Regions from separate parts of the Vagococcus sp. WN89Y genome, predicted to be linked through region 1. Evidence: riboswitches for the same ligand, from Rfam matches in the RefSeq annotation. Region 1 holds a riboswitch; the other holds the start of a gene.

What was found. Region 1 has a riboswitch for thiamine pyrophosphate ahead of thiB (thiamine ABC transporter substrate binding subunit). Riboswitches for the same ligand answer to the same signal wherever they lie in the genome.
Region 2: another riboswitch for thiamine pyrophosphate. It lies ahead of thiM (hydroxyethylthiazole kinase); the one in region 1 lies ahead of thiB (thiamine ABC transporter substrate binding subunit).

What each region holds. Positions count from the first base shown of each region.
Region 1 is NZ_JBQPOM010000011.1:149,674-159,836, forward strand. Features, by position in the region: gene araB (ribulokinase) at 1-642, opposite strand, end outside; gene araC (arabinose operon transcriptional regulator AraC) at 980-1,825, shown strand; gene ACTU3N_RS02540 (DedA family protein) at 1,970-2,743, shown strand; gene thiQ (thiamine ABC transporter ATP-binding protein ThiQ) at 2,737-3,438, opposite strand; gene thiP (thiamine/thiamine pyrophosphate ABC transporter permease ThiP) at 3,422-5,032, opposite strand; gene thiB (thiamine ABC transporter substrate binding subunit) at 5,008-5,991, opposite strand; TPP riboswitch at 6,021-6,123, opposite strand; gene sgrR (HTH-type transcriptional regulator SgrR) at 6,159-7,814, opposite strand; gene sgrT (glucose uptake inhibitor SgrT) at 7,902-8,057, shown strand; gene ACTU3N_RS02570 (sugar efflux transporter) at 8,180-9,358, shown strand; gene leuD (3-isopropylmalate dehydratase small subunit) at 9,391-9,996, opposite strand; gene leuC (3-isopropylmalate dehydratase large subunit) at 10,007-10,163, opposite strand, start outside.
Region 2 is NZ_JBQPOM010000031.1:90,193-100,355, forward strand. Features, by position in the region: gene ACTU3N_RS13285 (methyl-accepting chemotaxis protein) at 1-1,443, shown strand, start outside; gene ACTU3N_RS13290 (hypothetical protein) at 1,466-1,594, opposite strand; gene ACTU3N_RS13295 (Rpn family recombination-promoting nuclease/putative transposase) at 1,706-2,665, shown strand; TPP riboswitch at 2,733-2,829, shown strand; gene thiM (hydroxyethylthiazole kinase) at 2,865-3,650, shown strand; gene thiD (bifunctional hydroxymethylpyrimidine kinase/phosphomethylpyrimidine kinase) at 3,650-4,450, shown strand; gene fbaB (class I fructose-bisphosphate aldolase) at 4,585-5,637, shown strand; gene ACTU3N_RS13315 (mandelate racemase family protein) at 5,848-7,002, shown strand; gene ACTU3N_RS13320 (ABC transporter substrate-binding protein) at 7,105-8,724, shown strand; gene ACTU3N_RS13325 (ABC transporter permease) at 8,721-9,758, shown strand; gene ACTU3N_RS13330 (ABC transporter permease) at 9,755-10,163, shown strand, end outside.

The DNA.
Region 1 (10,163 bases):
CCAGCTTTCATGCCATAAGGATTTATGCCCGGCGCTGCAACGCCCCCGGCGGATATCCTGCGGGCGCGTGGTGCCGGAAAGCAGGGCAGGCACCCAGTCGCACAGCTCCACCCATGAGGCGGCAGCCTGCGCCACGGCGCTGTCGGCACGGGTGACATGTAAAATTTTCGCCCAGAACCACTCGCTGGAGTAAATACCGCCAATGTAGCGCGAGTAGTCAGTTTTCCCGGGGGTGTGGCACAGGTTGGTGATTGCTTCTGCTTCGTCGACGGCGGTGTGATCTTTCCACAGCACAAACATGGCGTTCGGGTTGTCGGCAAACTCAGGGCGCAGCGCCAGTACGCGCCCTTGTGCATCGATTGGCGCAGGGGTGGAACCGGTGCTGTCGACGCCAATGCCTTTTATCTCAGCGCGCTGTTCGCTGCTCAGTTCAGCCAGCACATTTTTCAGCGCGGCCTCCATCGATTCGATGTAATCGCGCGGGTGATGGCGAAATTGGTTATGCGGCGCGTCGCAGTAGCGCCCCTCCTGCCAGCGTGGATACCACTCGACGCTGGTGGCTATCTCTTCCCCGGTTGTGCAGTCCACCGCCAGGGCGCGTACTGAGTCGCTACCGAAATCGAGGCCAATTGTGATTGCCATTGCGTTGCTCCATAAGAATAACCGTTAGTTAAAAACCATAGTGAGCAACGCCGAATATCGTCAGGCCGTATTCGCTAATCTTATGGATAAAAATGCTATGGGATCGCAAAGTGTGACGCCGTGCAAAATTTCGATGTGGACATTTCTGCCACCTTTATAGACACTTTTGTTATGCTTTTTCACCCCGTCAGGTGGTGTCAAAAACGCGTAATCGCTTTTGTCTGGCGGGATTAAACAATGCCAGTGTTTACGCCGCTTGCCCGCAGCCAGTTATTCAGTGACGGGTCTGACAATATGGACAATTGGTTTCCTTGCCCTGCTCTGGAGTATTGCGTTTATGGCTGAATCACAAAATGATCCGCTGCTGCCTGGCTACTCGTTTAATGCCCACCTGGTCGCAGGACTGACGCCCATTGAGGCGGGCGGCTATCTCGACTTTTTTATTGACCGGCCGCTGGGGATGAAGGGGTATATTCTGAACCTGACCGTGCGCGGCGAGGGGATCGTGAAAAACCAGGGGCAGCAGTTTGTCTGCCATCCCGGCGATATTCTGCTCTTTCCGCCGGGGGAAATTCACCACTACGGGCGTCACCCGGATGCCAAAGAGTGGTATCACCAGTGGGTATACTTCCGCCCGCGCGCTTACTGGCAGGAGTGGCTAAGCTGGCCCACGCTGTTTGCCCACACCGGGTTTTACCGCCCGGATGAGGCCAATCTGCAGCGTTTTCGTGAACTTTTTGCGCAAATTATTGATGCGGGACAGAGCGCCGGGCGCTATGCGGAACACCTGGCCATCAACCTGCTGGAGCAACTGTTGCTGCGGCGCATGGAGGCGATTAATGCCTCGCTGCATCCGCCGCTGGATAACCGCGTGCGCGATGCCTGCCAGTACATTAGCGATCACCTGTCGGACAGCCATTTTGATATTGCCAGCGTCGCGCAGCACGTTTGCCTCTCTCCCTCACGGCTCTCGCATCTGTTTCGCCAGCAGCTGGGGGTGAGCGTGTTGAGCTGGCGCGAAGACCAGCGCATCAGCCAGGCAAAGCTTTTGCTCAGCACCACGCGGATGCCGATTGCCAGCGTAGGGCGCAACGTCGGCTTCGACGATCAGCTCTATTTCTCCAGAGTGTTTAAAAAATGCACCGGCGCCAGCCCGAGCGAATTTCGCGCCGGATGTGAATAAAACGTAAAGAAGGGCAATGAACTGTTCAGCAAAGTGATACAACAGGTAAAATGTTGCGCTTATCGATTTGCCCTGATGCTTCAGGGTGCTTGACGAGCGAAGAGAGCCTTTGCGGTCTCGCGTTTACTCTGAACAGGACATCTGATGGAAGCCTTGCTGGAACACTTTATTACCCAATCCGTTGCCTGGTCGCTTTTTGCTATTGTACTGGTGGCGTTTTTGGAGTCGCTGGCGCTGGTTGGGCTAATCCTGCCGGGTACGGTACTGATGGCGGGCCTGGGCGCATTAATTGGCAGCGGGGAGGTCAATTTCTGGTATGCCTGGCTTGCGGGGATCGTCGGTTGCCTGCTGGGCGACTGGATTTCGTTTTGGCTGGGCTGGCGCTTTAAAGTGCCTCTGCACCGCTGGTCGTTTATGAAAAAGAACAAAGCGCTGCTGGATAAAACCGAGCACGCGCTGCATCAGCACAGCCTGTTTACAATTCTTGTCGGGCGCTTTATCGGGCCAACCCGTCCGCTGGTGCCGATGGTTGCCGGGATGCTTGATCTGCCGGTGAAGAAGTTTCTGCCGCCCAATATCATTGGCTGCCTGCTGTGGCCGCCGTTCTATTTTTTACCGGGCATTCTGGCCGGTGCGGCGATTGATATTCCCTCTGATATGCAAAGCGGGCACTTTAAATGGTTGCTGTTAGTCACCGCGCTGCTGTTGTGGGTGGCAGGCTGGCTGTGCTGGCGACTTTGGCGCGCCGGGAAGGCGGGAGTTGACCGCCTGACCCGCTATCTGCCGCGCCGTCGTTTGCTGTGGCTGGGGCCAGGCATGCTGGTGGCGGGGCTGGCGGCGGCGTTCATGCTGGTGACGCATCCGCTGATGCCCGTGTATTTGAATATTCTCGGCAACGTGGTGCGCGGCGGCTACTGAGCGCGAATGCCCAGCAGGGCAGACGCGGGCGAGTTACCGCGCAATAATTCCTCCGTCGCGCCATCCCAGGCGATGCGCCCGTCGGCAATCACCAGCGAACGCGCGGCGATTTGCGCGGCGTCTTCCACGCTATGAGAAACCATCAGCAGCGTGAGTTGCTGGCGGCGGCACACGCTTTGCACCAGCGCGAGCATCTCCTGGCGCAGCGCCGGATCGAGCGCCGAGAATGGTTCATCCAGCAACAAAACCGGTTGTTCTCGCACCAGACAGCGGGCGAGCGCAACGCGCTGACGCTGGCCGCCGGAGAGCTGCGCGGGCAGTCTGTCGAGCAGGCTCTCAAGCCCCATCGTCTGCGCAATGGTGCTGAGTTTGTTGCGCTGGGCAGCGCTCAGCCTCAGTGCCGGGTTCAAACCGAGGCCAATGTTCTGGCGTACCGTCAGGTGCGTAAAGAGGTTGTTTTCCTGAAACAACATCGAGACCGGGCGTTGCGACGGCGGCGTGGCGCTATGATCCACGCCTTCAATCATAATTCGCCCGCTCGCCGGGGTGAGAAACCCGGCAATCAGGCTCAGTAACGTGCTTTTCCCCGCACCGCTAGGCCCGAGAATGGCTATCTGCTCACCCTGTTTTACCGACAGGGTGAAGCGCATCGGCAGATGCTGATAAAGCCAGGTGACATCAATCAGTCTTAGCATGGCGACCCGGAAGTTTTTCAATCACGGTGAATAATACAAAACAGAGCAGCAATAAGATAAGCGCCGTCACCGCACCGTCCTGGCTGCGATACGCGCCAATTTGTTGGTAGAGATAAAACGGCAGCGTGCGAAACGAGTCATTACCAAACAGCGCCACCACGCCAAAATCACCAATCGACAGCACGCAGGCAAACGCCAGCGCTTGTGCCAGCGGGCGTTTGAGCGCACGCAGCTCGATAATGCGCAGGCGGCTAAACCCGCTCATCCCCAGCGACTGGCACAGCATACTGTAGCGCGCGGTCAGGTCGCGCATCGGGTTTTCCAGCACTTTTAGCGTGTACGGAATCGCCATCAGGGCATTGGTGAAAATCACGATACCATCGGCAGAGGAGGGCAGGCCGACCGTGTTGTTAAGCAGCAAAAAGAAGCCGGTCGCCAGCACGATACCCGGCATCGCCAGAATCAACATCCCGCTTAGCTCCAGCGCTTGCCCCGCAACCAGTTGCTGGCGCGCACGCAGCTCCCGGCTACTCCACAGCAGCATCATGGTCAGCGCAACGCACAGCACCCCGGCGGCCAGCGCAATGCGCAGCGACGTCCACACCGCCTGCCAGAGCACCGGCTCACGCAGCACATTTACCAGGCTCAGATTGAGGCCATCGACCACTACCGCCAGCAGCGGTGGTAACAGTAGTAGCAGCGCCAGCACGATAAGCACGGTGTCCGCCAGCAGGCTAAACAGGCGATCTTCGGGGTTGCGCCAGCCCTGAATCTGATGGCTGCCGATAGCAATCGCTTTGCTTAGTTTCTGGCTGAGCAGCACCAGGCCGAGGCAACACACCATCTGCAGCAGCGCCAGCATGGCAGCTCTGGCCGGATCGAAGTCGAAACTCAGCGCCTGGTAAATAGCCAGCTCGATGGTCGTCGCCTGCGGCCCGCCGCCGAGCGATAACACGGTGGCGAAACTGGCAAAACAGAGCATAAAAATCAGCGCGGCGACCGCCGGGATCTGACGGCGCAGCCACGGCCACTCAACAAAGCGAAAAAACGCCCAGCCGCGCATACCTAGCTGCGCGGCAAGCTGGCGCTGCTCGCCGGGAATTTGCTCCAGCGATTGCAGCAACAAACGCGACGCCATCGGCAGGTTAAAAAAGATATGCGCCAGTAAAATGCCCTGTAAGCCGTAAGGTGAAAACGTCCATTCAACGCCGAGCGTCTGGCAAAGCGTCGCCAGCCAGCCCTGGCGACCATAGACGCTGAGAATGCCAAACACCGCCACCAGCACGGGCAGGATGAGGGTCATCGCGCACAGACGCAGTAGTGCAAGGCGTCCGGGAAAGCGGCGTCGGTAAAGCGCGCGGGCAAGAAAGATAGCCGGTACCACCGACAGCACAGCAGAAAGAAACGCCTGCCAGAAAGAGAAACGCACCACATGCCACAGGTAGCTATCCTGCCAGAACGCCGACAGCTCGCCGTCCGGGGCGTTTTGCCACAGCGCGAAGAATGCGGACAGCGCCACCGCCACCATTATAGTCGCGGCGGTCAGTCCTGGCAGGAGCCAGCCGGGGATCAGCGGCTGACGGCGCGAAGCCATGCCGAGATCCATGCGCCGCGCTGGGTTGCGACTTCCTGCGGGGTAAATTCAAGCGTGGTTTGTGGTTTCACCAGTTGCTCAAAGCCCGCGGGCAGGGGGACATCGCTCACCGGATACATCCAGTTGCCGGTGGCAAGGGTATTTTGAAAGCCAGGGGAGAGCATAAATTTCAGGAACGCCTCCGCCAGCTCCGGCTGTTTGCTGGCCGCCGTGCGTGCGGCGACTTCCACCTGCAAATAGTGCCCTTCGCTGAAATTTGCTGCCGCGATGTTCTCTTTTTTCTCTTCGAGAATATGGTAAGCCGGAGAGGTGGTGTAGCTGAGCACCATGTCGCTTTCGCCTTTGAGGAACAGGCCGTAGGCTTCGCTCCAGCCTTTGGTCACGGTGACGGTTTTCGCCGCGAGTTTCTGCCAGGCTTGCGGCGCGCTATCGCCATAGACTTTTTGCATCCACAAAAGCAGACCTAGCCCCGGCGTGCTGGTGCGCGGGTCCTGGTAGATCACGCGCCACTTCTCATCGCTCTCAACCAGCTCTTTTAAGCTTTTGGGCGGGTTTTTCACTCGGTTTTTGTCATACACGAAAGCGAACCAGCCGTAATCGTAGGGGACGAAGGTGTCATTGTTCCAGCCACCGGGCACCTTGACGGCCTCTGCCGGGATGCCGCTTTTGGCAAACAGCTTCGTTTGCGTGGCCGCCGCCAGCAGGTTGTTATCCAGCCCCAGCACCACGTCGGCTTTGCTGTTTTTCCCTTCCATACGCAGGCGATTGAGCAGCGAGACGCCATCTTCCAGCGCCACCAGTTTTAGCTCACAGTCGCACTGTGCTTCGAACGCTTTTTTTACCGCAGGACCCGGCCCCCAGTCGGCGGTGAAGGAGTCGTAGGTGTAGACCGTCAGCACTGGTTTTGCAAAAGCGGGCGCTGCGAGCAGGAGTAATAAACAGAGCGATTTTTTTAACACTTTGCACCTCAAATGAGTGGCAAAGGATTTTGAGAAGGAGCCTCAAATCCCTTCGCCGGCGTTATCCGGATCAGGTTCGACGGGTATTTTCTCAGCACACGCGCACGGCACGCAGCACCCCGTTGAGAACATCGCTATTGTAATGAATTGGTAAAAATTCGAAAGCCTTACGGATCCGGCGGTGCAAACCAGGCGGATTTAAAATCAAACCAGCCCAGCGTATTCATGCGCAGGTCACGCATGGAGCGCTGACCCTGAAGCCTTAGCCAGTGATGGATAAGCGGCACTATCGCTTTGTCCGCCAGCAACTGCTGCGACCAGGCGGCAAGCTGCATTTCTCCGGTGCGCCAGCGCGCTACATCCGCCTCCCAGTCGACAGGAACACAGTGCTGTATCAGCGGCACTTCATACAGATGAGCAAAGACAGAAAAATCCAGCGGCAGGGTAAAGTTAGCACTGTTCAGCCAGATATCGCTGTTCGCCTCACCCGCGTGCCACTGCTCATAATCCACTTGCTGAATAATCAGTTTCACATTGTGCGCCGCCAGCATTTTGCTCATGGTCTGCGCAATTGCCAGATGCTCACTATGCTCGCAGTAGAAGGTCAGGGTCAGACTTTCCAGGCCCACAGGCTTTTCGCCGCTACTTGGGCGGGCATGGTGCCAGCGTGGCAGCAGGCCATAAGCGGGAGACCAGTATTGCTGATATTGCTCCTCCGCGTGCCACATCAGGTTGACGGGAGAGAGGGTCTGGCTGACCCACTTTCTGACCGCCAGATTCGCCCCCCGGCTGGAGCGGGCGTCAAACAGCAGGTAGTAGCAGCCTTCTTCAAGGCGGCTCTCTTCTGCCGTTTCCTCTTCAGTTGGGCCTTCCAGCGTCAGGGCGCAGGTCGGTTCGTCGCTAATTTCAGGCAGCACCCAAACATTGACCTCATCAATCAGCGCGCGGTAGCCAAAGTAGTCATCAAAGGCGCGGATTTTCAGCTGGCTGTTATTGTTACGCACCACAGAGTAAGGGCCGGTGCCGATCGGCTGGCTGGCGAAATGAGGAAGGGTGGGCCACTCGCGTGGTAAAATCATCGCCGGAATATGGCCCATCAGCCATGGCAGCCAGTTGTCGGGCTGCGAGAGATAAATATCCAGTGTCCAGGGCGTGGGAGAAGTCACTTCGCAGATATGCGAATAGAGCGGCAACGCACTGGCGCGCTGGATGGAGGTGATGACATCGCTCATCTCCAGCTCGCGGCCATGGTGAAAATGAATGCCGGGACGTAAATAGAAGCGCCAGTGTAAAGGGGAAATGGATTTCCATTGATGGGCGATATCTGTTTCCAGTTCCCCATTTTCCTCATTTATACGTGTCAACGCGCTGAAGATTTGCCGCGCCATATGCGTCTCGGAGCGCCGCAGCGCCGTACCGGGAAGAAGGTTGCGCAAAGGGCGGTAATAGAGCACGCGCATAATGTGCCTCCCCTGGCGAAACAACCTGCCCAGACGGGAGACGAGCATCTGGCGCACGGCGTTTTTATCTCCCACCAGCTGCACCACTTGGTCGATACGATCCTGCTCCAGCAGGTCTTCGGCACGCTGCTGCTGGAGCGCAAGCCCGGTGTAGAGGAAGGTCAGCCGCGAGCGCTTGCCGCGGCCTGCTTCCGCGTCCCACATTAGCCATCCGTGCGCTTGCATGGTATTCAGAAGTGTGCGCATATGTCGACGGGAGCAGCTGAGTAACTCTGCCAGCTCGCTAAGCGTAGTTTCCTGAGATTTACCGTCGCAGCATTGCCAGAGACGGATGAATTGTTGTTGCAGGCGGCCTGTAGACATAAAAGGGGAACTCCCGACAAAAACTCAGCAATTTATTTTTCCCTATATTAAGCCAATAATTCTCTTCGATGAAAGCAAGGAGGTGCTATGAAGAGAGCATCTGTACGGAAGTTCTGGCTGGATTATTTTCACGCAACGCATGACGTTTGCTGGCTCTCCCGGCTGATGTCAGGGGCAGAGCGGGTGAAAATGCTGCAAGAACTGATGCAGTGGGAAGTGACAAGGCCGTGCTCAAAGGAGTGACTTGCCTACATCATGTGTGACTGAGTATTCGGCGTATCGCCGCCACGCCAGCAAAATGTTTTTGCTGGCTTTTTTTGTTTATGATTTTCGTGAAATTTCTCGCCTTTAACAAGGAAGCGCACATGCTGTGGTTAATGACGATGGGACGCCGCCTCAACGGTGTATACGTGGCGTTTATGATTGTCGCCTTTATGATGGGCGTGGCGGGTGCCGTGCAGGCGCCAACGCTGAGTCTGTTTCTCAGCCGTGAAGTTGGTGCGCAGCCGTTCTGGATTGGCCTGTTTTATACGGTCAATGCTATCGCCGGGATCCTGGTGAGTTTGTGGCTGGCGAAACGCTCGGACAGCCAGGGCGACAGGCGCAAGCTGATCCTCTTTTGCTGCCTGATGGCGGTGGGTAATGCGCTGCTGTTTGCCTTTAACCGCCACTATCTGACGTTAATCACCTGCGGCGTACTGCTCGCTTCGCTTGCCAACACCGCGATGCCGCAGCTGTTCGCGCTCGCCCGCGAGTATGCCGACAGCTCGGCGCGCGAAGTGGTGATGTTCAGCTCCGTGATGCGCGCGCAGTTGTCGCTGGCCTGGGTGATTGGCCCGCCGCTGGCGTTTATGCTGGCGCTCAATTATGGCTTTATCACCATGTTTTCTCTTGCCGCCGGGATCTTTGTCATAAGCCTGGTGTTGATTGCCTTCTGGCTGCCTTCGGTGGCGCGGGTTGAGCAGCCTGCCGACGTGGCGGTGACGCAGGTGAGCGGCTGGGGGGATAAAAACGTGCGTATGCTGTTTATTGCCTCGACGCTGATGTGGACCTGCAACACCATGTATATCATTGATATGCCGCTGTGGATAAGCTCCACCCTCGGGCTGCCGGATAAGCTCGCGGGCGTGTTGATGGGCACGGCTGCCGGGCTTGAGATCCCGGCGATGATCCTCGCGGGCTATTTTGTGAAACGTTTAGGCAAGCGGCGCATGATGATGACCGCCGTTGCCGCAGGCGTGCTGTTTTATGTGGGGCTGCTTTTATTCCACAGCCAGAGTGGGCTACTGGCGCTGCAGTTTTTCAATGCAATCTTTATCGGTATCGTTGCCGGGATCGGGATGCTCTGGTTTCAGGATTTGATGCCGGGGCGCGCCGGTTCCGCGACGACGCTTTTTACCAACAGCATTTCTACCGGGGTGATTCTGGCGGGGATTATTCAGGGCGCGCTGGCGCAGGCTTTTGGTCATTCATCCGTTTACCTGGCAATTGTGGTGATTTCAGCCATTACGCTTCTGCTCACCAGCCGGGTGAAAGACGTTTAAATAATATGGCCCGGCGAACCGGGCCAGTAAAATTAGCGCATAAACGCCGGTTGTTGCTGCTCAAAGGCGGAAATCGCCGCTTCGTGTTGCAAGGTCAAGCCGATGCTGTCCAGGCCATTTAACATGCAGTGGCGGCGAAATGCATCCAGCGTAAAGGGGTAAGACTTCCCGCCCGCTTTCACCACTTGTTCCTGCAAATCCACGTCAAAGGTGATGCCTGGCGTGTTCTGCACCAGCGTAAACAGCTCATCGACCTCGGCGTCGCTCAGGGTGACCGGCAGCAACTGGTTATTGAAACTGTTACCGTAAAAAATATCGGCAAAACTTGGGGCGATCACCACTTTGAAGCCGTAATCGGTCAGCGCCCAGGGGGCGTGCTCACGCGAGGAGCCGCAGCCAAAGTTTTCCCGCGCCAGCAAGATAGACGCACCCTGATACTGCGGGAAGTTCAGCACAAACTCAGGGTTCGGCTGCTGGCCTTTGTCGTCGAGAAAACGCCAGTCGTTAAACAGATGCGCGCCAAAACCGGTGCGCGTGACTTTTTGCAAAAACTGTTTTGGAATGATGGCGTCGGTGTCAACGTTGGCGGCATCCAGCGGCACAACCAGGCCGGTATGTTGGGTAAATTTCTCTGCCATGATGTGCTCCTTAGCGCAGGCTGCGAATATCAGCGAAATGACCCGTGACCGCCGCAGCGGCTGCCATCGCCGGGCTGACCAGATGCGTGCGACCACCGCGGCCCTGGCGGCCTTCAAAGTTACGGTTGCTGGTCGAAGCGCAGCGCTCGCCAGGGTTCAGGCGGTCG
Region 2 (10,163 bases), on a different contig from region 1:
ATTAAAGAGCGCGAGGAGGGAGTGCGCAATTTGGTGGAATCCGCACAGGGCATCGTTGAAGAGTATGCCCTGCAGGAGAAAAAGGGGCTGATGACGCGCGAGGCCGCACAACAAGCGGCACTGGCGCAACTGAATTCGATGAAATATGGCGACGATGGCTATATGTTTGTTTTTAATAGCCAGCCGACAGTTCTGATGATGGGGAATACCTCGCTTAAAAAGCTTGAAAATAAAAATGTCGGCGACAGAAAAGACGCCAAGGGTAATTATTATTACCGCGATTTTGTTGAAATGGGAAATAAAGGTGGCGGATATGTTAATTATGTCAGCAACCGCCCTGATACCGGTAAAGCCGAACCTAAAATAAGCTATATCAGTAAATATGCACCCTGGGCGTGGTATATCGGCTCCGGCGTTTTTATGGATGATGTTCAACGGGCTTTTTATCACATTTTGCTCTCCTGCCTGGCCATGATTGTTCTGGTTGGTGGCGGCGTTTGCGGCGTGATGGTCTGGACTATCCGCAGCGCGCGGCGCAGCCTCGGGGGAGAGCCTGAATATGCGCAAAAAATCATCGACGAAGTGGCGCAGGGACATCTGGATACACACATCCAACTGCGCCGCGGGGACAGTTTTAGCCTGTTATCAACGGTCGATAAAATGCAGCATCAGCTCGGTGAAATGGTGCGGGGCGTACGCCAGGGCGCAGACAGCATGCAGACGGCTTTTCAGGAGATTGCCGCCGGGAATGATGACCTTTCCCAACGCACGGAAGAACAGGCCTCGTCGTTGCAGGAAACGGCGGCCAGCATGGAGCAGATAACCGTAACGGTAAAAATGAACGCCGACAACGCGCAAAAAGCCAGCCTGATGGCAACCAACGCTCGTGAGACGTCTTTGCAGACTAATCAGAAAGTGAGCGATGCGGTGCGCACCATGCAAGAGGTGAACAGCCAGGTATCGCAAATGAGTGACATCATCTCATCAATTGAAGGAATAGCCTTTCAGACCAATATTCTGGCGCTGAATGCGGCGGTCGAAGCGGCGCGTGCCGGTAGCCAGGGCAAAGGGTTTGCGGTGGTTGCGGGCGAAGTGGGAGCGCTGGCAAAACGCAGCGCCAGCGCGGCAAAAGAGATAAAAGAGATGATTACTCACTCGACCTCCAGCATCGTTTATGGCAGCAAGCTGGTGGAGCAGGTGGGGGAATCTATGAAACAGGTGATGGCGTCAATTAGCAGCGTTTCAGATATCGTTACCGCTATCTCGGGTGCCTCCCATGAGCAGAGCACAGGCATCGCGCAGGTAAACGATGCGATGGCGCAGATGGATCAAGTGACTCAGCAAAATGCTGCGCTGGTAGAACAGAGCGCGGCAGCGACGGCGTCGTTGCGTGACCAGGCGCTGGCGCTGCAGCGCGCGGTGTCCGGGTTCCGCCTGGCGTAGTTTTGCTTATCTGGCGTTGTATTTACTCATACTGCTCATAGTACTTGATTAATTGCAGCGCCTGGTTTTTCTCTTCTTTCTCTTGCGACTTATCACAAGGGCTGGCGTGATATTTCGTGCCATCAGCCGGTAAATAGTCTTCGTAATGCATTTATTTAAGTAATTGTTTTGATTAAATTTTTATTTAAAAATGTCGTGTGAGGTGTCATGGGTTCAGGTAGGGTTTTGTCTCCACCAGCAAGCCGGGAGGCGAGAACAGATGATGCAGGATAATAAAAACAAACGGGGTAACGGCGTTGCACCGATGCCGCATGATGCGGTTTTTAAACAGTTTCTGACAAATCCGGTGACGGCGAAGGATTTTATGCAGTTGCACTTACCGGCCTGGTTACAGGAAGTGTGCGATTTCAGCACGCTGAAACTGGAGTCGGGAAGTTATATTGAGGAGAATTTGCGACCGTTCTATAGCGATGTTATCTACAGTCTGCAAACAACCTCGGGCGAGGGGTATATCCATGTGCTGATCGAGCATCAATCCACGCCGGATCGCCTCATGGCTTTTCGCCTTCTGCGCTACGCGGTCGCGGCGATGCAGCGCCATCTGGAAAAGGGGCATAAAAACCTGCCGCTGGTCATTCCGGTGCTGTTTTATATGGGTAAGCGTAGCCCGTATCCTTACTCCACGAACTGGCTACAGCTTTTTGATTCTCCGGCGTTGGCAGAAAAGCTCTATGGCAACGCGTTTCCTGTGGTGGATGTGACGGTAATCCCCGACGAGGAGATCTTGAACCACCGCAGCATCGCGGCGCTGACGTTACTGCAAAAGCATATTCACCAGCGCGAACTGAGCGATATGGCAGAAAAGCTCGCGTCCCTGCTGGCCATGGAATACATGACAGGACAGCAGCGCCATACGCTGATAAACTATCTCGTGCAGACGGGTGAAACAGCCGATGCAACCCGCTTTCTTGAACAACTGGCACAGCAGGTGCCACAGCTTAAGGATGAAATGATGACCATCGCACAGCAGCTTAAGCAACTGGGTGTCGAAAAAGGTATCGAACAAGGTATCCAGCTCGGAGAACAGCAAGGCATCGCGATAGGGCGCAAGGAAGAAGCGCTGAAAATCGCCCGGGCGATGCTCGCCAGAGGGCTGGACGGCAACGTGGTGATGGAGATGACCGGGCTGTCTGAAGACGAGCTCACTCAAATTCGCCACTGAGCAGCCGCGCATTTATAAGCGTGCCTGCCGCAATTAATCGTAAAACGCGGTTATTTATCGTAACCGCTTAAATGACTCGGGGTGCCCTTCTTCGTGAAGGCTGAGAAATACCCGTATTACCTGATCTGGATAATGCCAGCGTAGGGAAGTCAGATGCCTGCCTGGTCATCGCTTCTTCACGCCGGGCAGGAGCGAAACCATGCAACCTGACCAGCTTACCCGTGCGCAAACTGCGCATGCGTTACAGCAATTCCGCCACGCTTCTCCGCTTGTTCACTGTATGACGAATGACGTCGTACAGACGTTTACCGCCAATGTTCTGCTCGCACTCGGTGCTTCCCCTGCGATGGTCATTGAGCGCGATGAAGCCGTGCAATTCAGCGCTATCGCTAATGCCTTACTGATTAATGTCGGCACCTTAACCCATGAACGGGCCGGAGCAATGCGCGCAGCCATTGAGAGCGCCAGCCGCGCGCGCAAACCCTGGGTTCTCGACCCGGTCGCTGTCGGTGCGCTGACGTTCCGAACAGAATTTTGCCTGCAACTTCTTTCACTCAGCCCGGCCGCCATTCGGGGAAATGCCTCTGAAATCATGGCGCTTGCCGGAATGCAGGGGCGCGGGCGCGGGGTGGATTCCACAGACGCTGCCAGCGCAGCATTGCCGGGCGCACAACAGCTGGCGCGCCAGACCGGTGCCGTGGTCGCAGTCACGGGGGAAGTGGATTACGTTACCGATGGCACCCGCACATTGATGGTCACCGGCGGCGATGTGTTGATGACGCGCGTCGTGGGCACCGGCTGCGCGCTTTCGGCGGTGGTGGCGGCCTGTTGCGCTTTGCCGGGCGATCGTCTGGTGAACGTGGCGGCGGGCTGTGCGTTTATGGCAAAGGCTGGCACGCACGCGCTTACGCGCAGCCACGGGCCGGGGAGTTTTGAGCCAGCTCTGCTGGATGCGCTCTATGCACTCAATGAGGAGGCGCTGTGATGAAACGTATTAACGCCCTGACCATTGCCGGTACCGATCCCAGCGGCGGAGCGGGCATCCAGGCCGATCTGAAAACATTTTCTGCACTGGGCGCCTATGGTTGCTCGGTCATCACCGCGCTGGTTGCCCAGAACACCTGCGGCGTGCAGTCGGTCTATCGCATCGCGCCGGATTTTGTCGCCGCACAGCTGGATTCCGTTTTTAGCGATGTGCGAATAGATACCACCAAAATAGGCATGCTGGCGGAAACAGACATTGTCGAAGCGGTGGCGGAGCGCTTGCAGCGCTATCAGGTGCGTAATGTCGTGCTGGACACGGTCATGCTCGCCAAAAGCGGCGATCCGCTGTTATCACCGGATGCTGTCTCGGCGCTGCGCCAGCATTTGCTGCCACAGGTTTCGCTGATCACGCCCAATTTGCCTGAAGCCGCCGCGCTGCTCGATGCCCCGCATGCGCGAAGCGAGCAGGAGATGCATGAGCAGGGCGAAGCGCTGCTGGCGCTGGGCTGCGAGGCGGTATTAATGAAAGGCGGTCATCTCCAGGACACCGAAAGCCCGGACTGGCTCTTTACCCGTGAGGGTGCTGTGCGGTTCAGCACCCCGCGCATTGCGACGAAAAACACCCATGGAACCGGCTGCACCCTTTCTGCCGCGCTGGCCGCGCTGCGCCCGCGTCACAACGACTGGGCAGCGACGGTTGCCGAAGCAAAAAAATGGCTCACGGCCGCGCTGGCGCAGGCGGACTCGCTGGAAGTGGGCAAGGGCATCGGCCCGGTGCACCATTTCCATCAGTGGTGGTAGCCCATCATACGATTTTGCTGAAAAGCAATTTGACGGTGGAAAATATCGTCCAGGGGAACCAGGCTTAACTCGCCCATTTTTAATGATGGGCAGAAAACTTACTTGCCCTACACAAAGCTTACGGGAGTTTAGCGATGACTGATATTGAACAGTTACTCGGCAAAGACGCCGAACACCTTCTGCAACACCGTTGTATGACCATCCCCGCAGACCAGCTTTACCTGCCAGGCGAAGATTATGTCGACCGCGTTATGATAGATAATAACCGCCCGCCTGCGGTGCTGCGTAATATGCAAACGCTCTATAATCACGGGCGTCTGGCTGGCACCGGTTATCTCTCCATTTTGCCGGTGGACCAGGGCATTGAGCACTCGGCGGGCGCGTCGTTTGCCGCCAACCCGCTCTATTTCGATCCGAAGAATATTGTCGAGCTGGCTATTGAAGCGGGCTGCAACTGCGTTGCCTCCACCTATGGCGTGCTGGCCTCCGTATCGCGCCGCTACGCGCACCGCATTCCTTTTTTGGTCAAACTCAACCATAACGAAACCCTGAGCTACCCGACCGAATATGACCAGACGCTGTACGCAAGCGTTGAGCAGGCGTTTAATATGGGCGCGGTTGCGGTGGGCGCGACTATTTACTTCGGCTCGCCGGAGTCCCGTCGTCAAATAGAAGAGATTTCTGCTGCCTTTGAGCGTGCGCATGAGCTGGGTATGGTCACCGTTCTGTGGGCCTATTTGCGTAACAGCGCCTTTAAGAAAGATGGCGTCGATTATCATGCGTCAGCGGATTTGACCGGCCAGGCAAACCATATTGCTGCCACGATCGGCGCGGATATCGTCAAGCAGAAAATGGCGGAGAATAATGGCGGCTACAAGGCGGTGAACTTTGGCTACACCGATGAGCGCGTTTACAGCAAGCTGACCAGCGACAACCCGATCGATTTGGTGCGTTACCAGCTGGCGAACTGCTACATGGGCCGCGCCGGGCTTATCAACTCCGGTGGCGCATCTGGTGGCGAGACGGATCTGAGCGACGCGGTACGCACCGCCGTTATCAACAAACGTGCGGGCGGCATGGGCCTGATTCTGGGGCGTAAAGCCTTTAAAAAAACCATGGCCGACGGCGTCAAGCTAATCAATGCCGTGCAGGATGTCTATCTCGACGAGAAAATCACCATCGCCTGACACACCTCACCCTCTCCCGCGCCGGAGAGGGTCTTCCTTTCCCTGCCGATCTTCGTCACATTTCTTTAACCTTTTGTGAAAAATATCACGTAGCCTCGTGCTAATGCCCAAAAAATGACCGCCGCTTAGCGGTGATTGTCCGAGGATATGGCGTATCTTTGTGCATAAAGTCTGTTATGAAACAGCTTTTCAAAAACACAAGGAGATGTAATGAAGATCGAATCTGTAAACGTCACTGTCTTTGAACATCCCACCCGACGGGTGTCGGACAGCGCCGGGCATTCGCATCCGGGGCCGGAAAGCCGGGCAAAGATGGCGATGCTTTCCATCACTGCAGACGATGGCAGCAAAGGATATTCTTTTGCGCCGCCGGAAGTGGTGCGCCCCTTCGTGTTAAACGCTTTTTTCCGCAAAGTGCTGCCAGGCCAGGACCCGTTCAACCGTGAGCGCATCTGGCAGGATCTGGTGCACTGGCAGCGCGGTAGCGCGCATCAGCTGACCGAACGCGCGCTCTCTTTTGTCGAGCAGGCGCTGTGGGACTTGATTGGGCGCAAGCTCAATATGCCGGTCTATAAATTGCTCGGCGGCTACCGTGACAAAGTGCCCGCGTATGGCAGCACGATGTGCGGTGATGAGTTGCCAGGCGGCCTGTCGACGCCGGATGAGTACGCCGCATTTGCTGAACAACTGGTGGCGCGTGGTTATAAAGCCATCAAGCTGCACACCTGGATGCCGCCGGTGAAATTCGCGCCGGACCCGAAGATGGACATCAAAGCCTGCGCGGCGGTGCGTGAAGCGGTCGGTCCGGATATCGACCTGATGATTGACGGTTATCACTGGTACAGCCGCACCGAGGCGCTGTGGATAGGTAAACAGCTGGAAAAACTCAACTTTGCCTGGTTTGAAGAGCCGATGGAAGAAGAGAGCATGGCCTCCTACGCCTGGCTTGCGGAAAATCTGTCGATTCCCATCATCGGGCCGGAAAGCCTGGGCGGTAAGCATCACAGTCGCGCCGACTGGGTGAAAGCCGGGGCGTGCGACATTCTGCGCGCCGGAGCGAACGGCGTCGGCGGGATTTCGCCCACACTCAAAGTCGCCAACCTCGCCGAGTCGTTTGGCATGGATTGTGAAGTGCACGGCAACGGCGCGGCGAGCCTTGCGGTCATCGGCGCTATCCGTAACTGCCGCTGGTACGAGCGCGGCCTGCTGCACCCCTTCCTCGATTACGACCAACCGGCGGCCTATCTCAACAGCATCGTCGACCCGATGGATGACGAGGGATTTGTGCACCTGCCGCAGGGGCCGGGGCTGGGGGAAGACATCAATTTTGCGTATATCGAAGCCAATACCGTCAGCCACGACTGACAGATAAAAACCTCCCCCTGAATCTGTTGTGTTTGGGCAAAGTGCTACACAGAAAACGCACGGCGCGCACCGGACAGGGGACTACCCTACATGGCGGTATACATGAAACGAACTTCTTACCCTGGCGCGTGCCTGCTTGCGCTCTCGCTTATCGCTGGCAGCGGAGCTGTGCAAGCCGCAACGCCGCCCGATCAGCTGATTATTGGCATGAATATGAATAACCTCCTGAGCCTCGACCCGGCAGCAATGACCGGTAATGAGGTGGTGGGGATTGTGGTCAATCTTTACGATTCGCTGGTGGAGCTGGACCCGAACGAGTTAACAAACGTGAAACCGGCGCTGGCAAAGTCCTGGGAAATCAGCCCGGACGGCACAACGCTGACCTTCCACCTGCGCGATAACGTCAGGTTTCACTCCGGCAATCCATTGACCGCCGAAGACGTGGTGTGGTCAATGCGCCGCCTGCTGCACCTCAATCTGGCGCAGGCATCGGTGTGGAAATCATACGGTTTTAGCAAAAAAAATATCGACCAGCAGGTGAGCGCGCCGGATGCCAGCACCGTGCAAATCCGCCTGCCGAAAGCCAACGATCCGCAACTGGTGATTTACTCCCTCGGCGCGCTGGGCAACCTGGGCGTGCTCGACAGTAAAACGGTGCAGGGCCACGCGGTGAATAATGACTGGGGCAATCGCTGGCTGACCACCAACGAAGCCGGTTCCGGGCCATTTATGCTGGAGACATGGCAGGCAAAAGATGTGCTGCGCATGAAGCGCAACCCGGACTACTGGCGTGAAGCCCCAAAGCTTAGCCGCGTGGTACTGCGCCATTTTCAGGAGTCGCAAACCCTGCGCCTGATGATAGCCAAAGGCGATCTGGACATCGCCAACAATATGGCAGTCTCGGATATCAACGCGCTACGCAAAGACCCCAACCTGCACATCGAAGCGGTGCAAAAGGGCACGGTCTATTACGTCGCGATGAGTATGAAAGAGCCGCATTTTGCTAACCCGAAAGTGCGCGAAGCGGTGCGCTACCTGATTGATTACCAGGGCATCAATAAAGCGCTGATGCCAGGCTACGGCGTGCTGCACCAGCGCCCCATCAAAGCGGGTATGCCTTCAACGTTGCCCGACCCGGGTTACCGGCTGGATATCGCAAGGGCGAAGCGGCTGCTGGCAGAGGCGGGCTACCCGCAGGGGTTTGACACCACGCTGCGTGTACTTTCCGACCAACCGTTTCTTAATATTGCTATCGCTGTGCAGTCAACGCTGATGCAGGCGGGGATCAACGCCAAAATCATCACCGGCACCGGCAACCAAATCTACGGCGCAATGCGCGAGCGTAAGTTCGACATGCTGGTCGGGCGCGGCGGCAGCGGCGTCGAGCCTCATCCGCACTCCAGCCTGCGCGCGCTGGTCTACAACCCGGACAATAGCGACGAAGCGCGCCTCACCAATTTCCAGGGCTGGCGCACCAGTTTTTATGATAAGCCGCTCAACGAGATGATTGATAACGCCTTGCTGGAGCGCGATCCGCAAAAGCAAAAGGCGGATTACCAGCACATCCAGATGCGCTATGACCAGCTGTTTCCGGCGCTTCTCCCGCTCTCACAAATGGTGGACTCCGTGGTGGTACGCAATGAAGTGAAAAACTTCCAGTCGCACCCGTCGGCCACCACGTTCCTGCGCGAAGTGTATAAGCGCGAAGGAGGCAAAGAATGAGTGTGTCACTGTTTGCGCCTGGCTCGCCCGCCAGACGCCTCTCCGGGCGGTTAATCCAGGTTATCGTGACCCTGTTTGGCTTGCTGGTGCTGACCTTTGTGATTGGCCGGGTGATGCCGATTGACCCGGTGCTGGCGATAGTCGGGCCGGATGCCGATCACAGCACTTACCAGCAGGTCTATCAACAGCTGGGTTTTGATAAATCCCTGCCAACACAATTTGTTATCTACCTGACGAATCTGTTACAGGGCGATTTGGGCAATGCCTTGCTGACCGGCAAGCCGGTGATGGACGATATCCTGCGCGTCTTCCCGGCGACGCTGGAGCTGGCGACCGTGGCGATTATCGTCGGGGCCGGGCTGGGCATCCCGCTGGGCGTACTGGCCGCCGCACGGCGCAACAGCCTCGCGGATTATGTGGTACGCATCATCAGCCTTGCCGGTTACTCCACGCCAATTTTCTGGGTCGGCATGATGGGCCTGCTGCTGTTCTACGCCTGGCTTGGCTGGGTCGGCGGCGCGGGCAGGCTGGATCTGGGGCTGGAAGGTCTTGTTCCGCGCCGCAGCGGGTTAATCACCGTCGATGCATTACTGGCAGGCAACGGGCAGGTGTTCTGGAACGCGCTGAACCATCTGGTGCTGCCCGCCTCGCTGCTTGGCTTTCACTCGCTTGCCTATATCAGCCGTATGACGCGCAGTTTTATGCTGGCGCAGCTCTCGCAGGAGTTCATCATCACGGCGCGTGTCAAAGGGCTGACCGAACGCCAGGTCATCTGGAATCACGCCTTTCGCAACATTCTGGTGCAGCTACTGACGGTGGTGGCGCTGGCTTATGGCTCGCTGCTGGAAGGCGCGGTATTGATCGAAACCGTCTTCTCATGGCCGGGGTTCGGCTCGTATCTCACCGGTAGCCTGCTGCTTGGCGATATGAACGCGGTCATGGGCTGCGTGCTGCTGGTGGGGGTGATTTTCGTGATGCTCAACCTGCTTTCCGACATGCTTTATCAACTCTTTGATCCGAGGACGAAATCATGACGGTCTCTTTTGATACGCCGCTTTCCTCAGGCAGCAACGAGCGCGGCCAGCGGCTGAAGCGCAGCGCGGCGCGGGCGGTTGGTTTTGTGGGCAAAATGGCGCGTAATCCGCTGACCGCGATTGGCGGCAGCATCATTCTGCTGCTGTTAATTGTGGCGCTCTTCGCCCCGTGGATAGCACCTTATAACCCGCTGGTACAGGATCTGGAGCAGGCGCTTAGCCCGCCGAATGCCGCGCACTGGTTCGGCACGGATGAATTTGGCCGCGATATTTTTAGCCGCCTGGTCTATGGCGCGCGCATTACGCTCTATATCGTGCTGCTTGTTTCCGTGACCGTCGGGCCGCTTGGCCTGCTGCTTGGCGTTACGGCGGGGTATTTTGGCGGCAAAGTGGACTCGGTACTGA